3 regions of the Stenotrophomonas maltophilia complex sp. Om-AH-Sm3 genome follow, and region 1 is predicted to be linked to each of the others. Evidence: predicted binding sites of a transcription regulator. Region 1 holds the regulator's gene; each other region holds the start of a gene.
What was found. Region 1 encodes FliA, which starts transcription of late flagellar genes. Its sites were predicted from a motif close to TAAAGTTTNNCNNNCNNNGGCCGATAA; they were not measured.

Region 1 (2,263 bases):
CCGGCCAGTTCCGGATCGGTGCGATGCTGTTCCGGCGGCAGGCCGAGCGCACCGAAGCCCTCATGCACACGGCGGACGATGCCGACCACGCGACGGATGATCTGCCCCGTCAGGTCCTGGTAGCTCTGGGTCAGGGCGATCTCGGTGAGGTTGTGGCGGATGCGCTCGAGCTGTGCATCCTGGCCCGGCTGCAGGCCTTCGGCGCGCAGCTGTTCGGTCAGGCTGCGGCATTCCTCGGCCAGGTCCAGGGTGCGGTGCGTCGCCTGTTCGGTCATCGCCACCACGTGGTCCAGGCGTGCGCAGGCATCGTCCAGTTCGCCGGCCTCGCTGGGCACGGTCGGCAGTTCACCCAGGGCCTGCCCGAGCTCGCGGGCCAGCCGCGAGAGGCCGCTCATCATCGGCTGCGTGCGCAGCGCGACCAGTCCGTCGATGCGTTGCCGCCAGGCGGTTTCGTCACCGGACTCCAGTGCGTCCAGTGCTTCCTGCAGGCGCAGGGCGAGGGCATTCTTGTCGACCGTGGTATCCATCAGGCACTGGCCGCCAGGCGTTCGAAGATCTTGCCGAGCTTCTCTTCCAGCGTCTGCGCGGTGAACGGCTTGATGATGTAGCCGTTCACGCCGTTCTGGGCCGCTTCGATGATCTGCTCGCGCTTGGCTTCGGCGGTGACCATCAGCACCGGCAGGGTCTTCAGCTTGGCGTCGGCACGGATCGCCTTGAGCAGCTCGATGCCGGTCATGACCGGCATGTTCCAGTCGGTGACCACGAAATCGAACGGCTGGCTCTGCAGCAGCGACAGCGCGGCATGCCCGTCCTCGGCTTCGGCGGTGTTGGTGAAGCCCAGATCGCCCAGCAGGTTCTTGACGATGCGACGCATGGTCGAGAAGTCGTCGACGATCAGGATGCGCATGTTCTTGTTCAAAGCAGAGTTCCTTTGTTGTTCATTCCGGGCGGCCGGGGGCAGCTGCCTCGGGGATGTTCATTCTTCGAGGCCGGCGTCGACGGCCTCGAATACCTTCAGCCGGCCGCGCAGGCGCAGCACGGCCTGGCCGTGGATCTGGCAGACCCGCGACTCGCTCACGCCGAGCACCGCGCCGATCTCCTTCAGGTTGAGTTCCTGCTCGTAGTAGAGCGAGAGCACCAGCTGTTCGCGCTCGGGCAGATGGCCGATGGCCTTGCCCAGCTCGCGGCCGAACTCGCTGCGCTCCAGCACCTGCTGCGGGGTCGGGCCACCCTGTGCGACCGTGTCCAGCTCGCCCTGGTCCTCAATGCGCGACTCCAGGCTCAGCACCTGGCCACGCGCGGCGTCTTCCATCAGGCGCAGGTATTCGGGCAGTGGCATCTCCATCGCGGCGGCCACTTCGGTGGCGCTGGCGGCGCGGCCGCTGCTCTGTTCCAGGCGGCGGATGGTGGCCGCAGCATCGCGTGCACGGCGGTGCACCGAGCGCGGCACCCAGTCGCCACGGCGGATCTCGTCGATCATCGAGCCACGGATACGGATCGAGGCATAGGTCTCGAACGAGGCGCCCTGGTCGGCGTCGTAGCTGCGCGAAGCCTCGATCAGGCCCATCATGCCAGCCTGGATCAGGTCGTCGACTTCGACGCTGGCCGGCAGGCGCGCGGCCAGATGGTGGGCGATGCGCCGCACCAGGTCCGAGTGCTGGGCGATGACCTCGTTGGCCGCCGAGCGCTGGACTTCCCTGTACTGGGCCGCGCCCTTCATGCCGCCACCCCGCGCTGCTTGAGGATGCGTTCGAGGAAGAACTCGACGCCGCCGCGTGGTTCGGTCGGCGCCTGCCAGCGGGCCGTGCGGCGCGCGATCTCGGTGATCGCCAGTGCGGACGGGCTGGACGGGTAGGCCTTCACCACCGGCTGCTGGCGCTGCACCGACAGGCGCAGCCAGTCATCCTGCGGCACGCAGCCCAGGTAGTTCAGCGAAACATCGGCGAGGAACTTCTCGCAGACGCGGGTCAGCTTCTCGTACAGCACGCGGCCCTCATTGGGGTCGCGTACCATGTTGGCCACCACCTGGATGCGGTCCACGCCCCGTTCACGCGAGAGCACCTTGATCAGCGCGTAGGCGTCGGTGATTGAAGCCGGCTCGTCACAGACCACGACCACGGTGTCCTGCGCGGCCTGGCAGAAGGTCAGCACGCCGTCGGTGATGCCCGCGGCGGTGTCCACCACCATGATGTCCAGCTCGCGCTCCAGCTCGGAGAACACGTTGACTAGGCCGACGTGCTCGGCCGGGGCCAGCTCGGCCATG
Region 2 (2,263 bases), on a different contig from region 1:
GGACTCAATGAAGATTCTGTTGACCGGCAGTTCCGGCCGCATCGGGCGCGCGATCTTCGGTGCGTTGGCGGCCGCCCACGAAGTGGTGGGGCTGGACGGCAGCCCGTTTGCCACCACGCGCATCATTGCCGATGTCAGCGATCGGCAGGCCGTCGCGCGCGCGATGCAGGGCGTGGATGCGGTCATCCATACCGCGGCCCTGCATGCCCCACATGTCGGCCTGGTGCCGGATGCGGTGTTCCAGCAGATCAACGTGGATGCCACGGCGCACCTGCTGCAGGCGGCACGCGAAGCCGGTGCACGGCGCTTCGTGCTGACCAGCACCACTGCGTTGTATGGCCATGCCGTGGTGGCCGGTGGCTGCCGTTGGATCGACGAAGACACCGAGCCGCTGCCGCGCACGATCTACCACCGTACCAAGCTGCAGGCAGAGACCCTGGCCGAAGCCGCCGCTACGCCGGGCTTCAGCGTTCGCGTGCTGCGCATGGGCCGGTGTTTCCCGGAACCGCCCGAACGGATGGCGATGTTCCGCCTGCACCGCGGCATCGACGCCCGCGATGTGGCCAGCGCACATGCTGCACTGCTGCTCGACGAAGGCGCCCCGTTCGCGCGCTACCTTGCCTGTGCGCCGACGCCGTTCCGGCGCGAGGACTGCCTGGAGCTGGCCACCCACCCGCGCAGCGTGCTGGCCCGTCGCGCGCCGCAGCTGCTGGCCGAATTCGAACGCCGTGGCTGGCCGCTGCCATTGAGCATCGACCGTGTCTACGACAGTGCCCGCCTGCGCGGCGCGCTGGGCTGGAAACCGTGCTTCGGGCCGGACGACGTGCTTCAGCAGTATGCCGTCGGCAGCATCGAGGTACTGCCGCGGGCACAGTGGATCAAGGACCGCGTGGCCGAGTGAGGGCATCGCAGAGGGGGAGCGTTGAGCCGACCCTGAGCGGATTCAGGAATGTGCAGGCCGACCGCCTCAACCTCGTTGGCGGGCGGCCGCTAACCCAGTGCGCTTCCAGCGCCGGGCGCGCCCCGGCGGCCGGTGGCCTGCGCGACGGATCGCGCGCCTGCGCGGTGCCCTCGTGGTGCCGGTCGTCCTGAACTGCCTTGCGGACCCTCCCATGTCTTCTTCCCGCTCTGCCGCTGCCCAACGCCCGGGCAGCATCGCCCACAAGTTGATGCTGGGCACCGCCGTGATCGCGCTGCTGTGCTTCGGCCTGACCGCCTTCCTGATCTACCGACAGGCCAGCGCCAGTCTGATCAGCGCCTCGCGCCAGACCATGACCAGCGAGGCCAACGCCGAGGCGCGCCAGGTGGCAGCTGATCTGGGCACCGCTTTCGCCAGCAATGACGCCATGGTCGAGGCCGTGCTGGCCCAGCGTGCCCGTGGTGACATACCCGACCGCGCCAGCCTGGCGGCGGTGCTCGGCGAACAGCTGCGTGCTCATCCTCAATGGCTGGGCAAGAGCACCATGTGGGAGGCCGATGCCTTCGACGGCAAGGATGCGGAGTTCGTCAATTCCGAAGCACACGATGCCACCGGCCGCTACATGAGCTACTGGGCCTGGCAAGACGGCAAACCGCAGCAGTCGGTGATGACCGACTACACCGAGACTGCCAGCGGTTCCGGTGACTGGTACATGGTGCCCAGCCGCGACAAGCTGCCCAAGGTCAGCGAACCTTACGCCTATGACATCGCCGGCCAGAAGGTGCTCATGAGCACCCTGAGCACGCCGATCATCGAGAACGGCAGATTCCTGGGCGTGTTCACCGTCGACTTCTCGCTGGCAGCGCTGCAGAAGCACCTGTCAACGCTGAAGCCGATGGGGGCTGGCCGCGTCGAACTGCTGTCGCCCAAGGGCGTGGTGCTGGCCTCGGCCAATGCCGCCGAGATCGGCAAGCCGCGCAACGATGCCCTGACCCGCAGCATGCTGGCCGACATCGCCGCCGACCGTCCGTTCGAGGCCTTCAGCCCCGACGCGGCCGGCAACGTACGCGTGTATGTGCCGCTGCGCGTGGGCGACGCCCCGCAACGCTTCGCGCTGGGCGTGGTGATGCCGCATGCGGTGATCGTGTCTGAGGCACGCCAGCTGCTGTGGCTGACCCTGCTGGTCGGCGTAATCGCCGCGCTGACCCTCAGCGCGGGCGTCTACGTGCTGCTGCGCCGCCTGGCGATCCGCCCGTTGGCCGAAGCGGTGCGCGTGGCCGGCGATGTCGCCGCCGGCAAGCTGGACAGCACGCTGCCGGCGCGCAGCAACGACGAAGTGGGGCG
Region 3 (2,263 bases), on a different contig from region 1:
AGTCCGGCAGGTCGCGGCTGAGGTCACCCATGGCGTAACGCTGCATCACCTCGGCCATCAGCAGTTCCACCTGCACGTGCGACTCCACCAGGCTGTTGGTGGCCTGCACCATGCGGCCGAAATCACCGGGGAACGCACTGGCGTCCATGCGATAGCGGATTGCACCGGCCTCGTGCTGCTCGGCCATCTGCAACTGCGCGCCGATCGCCGCCTGCACACTCTGGCGCACGCTGGCCATCGCCTCGCCCAGCTGGGTCAGCTCGTCGCGGCCACCGAGGCGGAACTCCTGGTCCAGCTGTCCCTTGGACAGGCGCTCGGCCAGGTTCACCGCGCGCGCCAGCGGACCGGTCAGGCTGCGGCCGATCATCACCGAGGCACCGATGCCCACCAGCAGCGCGACGCCGCCCAGCACCAGCAGCTGCAGCAGGCTGCGCTCGCCCAGGCGGATCGCCTCGGCGGCAGCCTCACGGCTTTCCTTCTCCTCGAAGTCCACGCCATCGGACAGCGCCTTGTTCCAGCCGTTGGCGGCTTCCTGCACCGGACCCAGGGTCAGCGCCACGGCGCCCGGGTAGTCGCCCTGCTCCATCAGTTCGCTGGTCTGCTTGTTGAGCGGGCGCGCGATGGCACGCTTGGCCGCGATGGTTTCCGCGATGGCCTTGCCCTCCGCATCGCCTGGCAGTGCCTGGTAGGCGGTCCAGCTGGCCTCATAGCGCTTGACCAGATCGGCAATGCGCTTCTCATCGCTGCCGCGGTCTTCGCCCTGACGGATCAGCATCTCGCGGCGCACCACCATCATCTGGTTGTTGGCGTCGAGCATCTGCGACAACAGGCGCACCTTGGCCACGCTGACGTCGACCACCTGCTGCATCGCGCGCTTCTGCACGACGCTGGCGGTGGCGCCGGTGGCCACTACGGCGGCAACCAGCAGCAGCAACAGGCCAAAGCCCAGCCCAAGACGCCAGGCAACCCTGACGTTCCTCAAGTAGTTCATGGGGGTATCCAAAACGGGGGGATGTGGCCTTATCGGCGGCACGGCAGGCAATCTTGATCGCCGCCCATCGACGGCGTCGGCCACCGTTCACCTTGGTGAGTCCCCGTCCCAGCGGCACCTGCCGGTGCCAGCCGGCCGCAATGACATGCCTGCTCATGCGGGTATCAGATCCCTTTCACGGCGGCTCCGCACCGTCTGCGGGCAAGGTGGCGGCGTACCTGCTGGAGATCCCAATGCGCTCATCTGTGTCCCGATCCACCCTGCTCGCAATCTCGCTGCTGGCGTCCCCGGCCTTCGCGCAGGCGCCGCCGCCCAACCTGCCCGCCCCCATTGCCGAGAAGGCTGGCCCGGACACCGCAGTGCGCTCCGCACTGCATGCCCAGGTGCTGCTGGATCGTGCGAACTTCTCTCCGGGCCAGATTGATGGTGAGGTAGGCAGCAACCAGCGGCGGGCGGTGTCAGGCTTCCAGACGGCACACGGCCTGACCGTAACGGGTGAGCTGGACGACGCCACCTGGAAGGCTCTGCAGGCCGATACGATCACGCCGCTGGCCAGCTACACGCTGACTGCTGAGGATGTCGCCGGCCCGTTCCAGCCGATACCGAAAGGACCCGCCGCCCAGGCCAAGCTGAAATCGCTGGGCTACAGCAGTGTGGAAGAAGCCTTGGGCGAGCGCTTCCACGCGTCCCCAGAGCTGATGAAGATGCTCAATCCCGGCGTGGATCTGACCAGGGCTGGCAGCCGCATCCAGGTCCCCAACATCGCCCCGGCCGCATTGCCGAAGGCCGCCAGGATCGTGGTCGACAAATCCGACTCCACGCTGCAGCTACTGGACGCGCAGGGCAAGCTGATCGCGCAGGTGCCGGTGTCATCCGGCAGCCAGCACGACCCGCTGCCGATCGGCGAATGGAAGATCCTGGGCGTTTACCGCGACCCGCCGTTCCACTACAACCCCAAGCTGTTCTGGGATGCACGCAAGGGCGAAAAGAAAGCCACGCTGCCGCCCGGCCCGAACAATCCGGTCGGCCGGGTCTGGATCGACCTGTCCAAGCCGCATTACGGCCTGCATGGCACGCCCGAGCCCGGCCATGTCGGCAAGACCGAGTCGCATGGCTGCGTACGCATGACCAACTGGGATGCGCTGCGCGTGGCCGACGCAGTGGACACCTCGGTGCCTGTCGTGATGCAGGAGTGAGTCGATGCGTCTTTCGCAACTGATCGTGCTGGGTGTTCTGCTGGGATTGGGTGCAGGTTGGTGGCTGCACCGCGAT

Region 2: AC10QF_RS13875 (methyl-accepting chemotaxis protein) is a predicted target of FliA. The motif match lies at 968-994, and genes of this name have one in related genera.
Region 3: AC10QF_RS16520 (methyl-accepting chemotaxis protein) is a predicted target of FliA. The motif match lies at 1,021-1,047, and genes of this name have one in related genera.

Annotation. Positions count from the first base shown of each region.
Region 1 is NZ_JBYBLQ010000003.1:345,472-347,734, reverse strand. It holds gene AC10QF_RS06205 (protein phosphatase CheZ) at 1-527, opposite strand, end outside; gene cheY (chemotaxis response regulator CheY) at 527-919, opposite strand; gene AC10QF_RS06195 (RNA polymerase sigma factor FliA) at 977-1,720, opposite strand; gene AC10QF_RS06190 (MinD/ParA family ATP-binding protein) at 1,717-2,263, opposite strand, start outside.
Region 2 is NZ_JBYBLQ010000010.1:150,782-153,044, reverse strand. It holds gene AC10QF_RS13880 (NAD-dependent epimerase/dehydratase family protein) at 8-901, shown strand; gene AC10QF_RS13875 (methyl-accepting chemotaxis protein) at 1,113-2,263, shown strand, end outside.
Region 3 is NZ_JBYBLQ010000015.1:70,428-72,690, reverse strand. It holds gene AC10QF_RS16520 (methyl-accepting chemotaxis protein) at 1-991, opposite strand, end outside; gene AC10QF_RS16515 (L,D-transpeptidase family protein) at 1,225-2,187, shown strand; gene AC10QF_RS16510 (M23 family metallopeptidase) at 2,192-2,263, shown strand, end outside.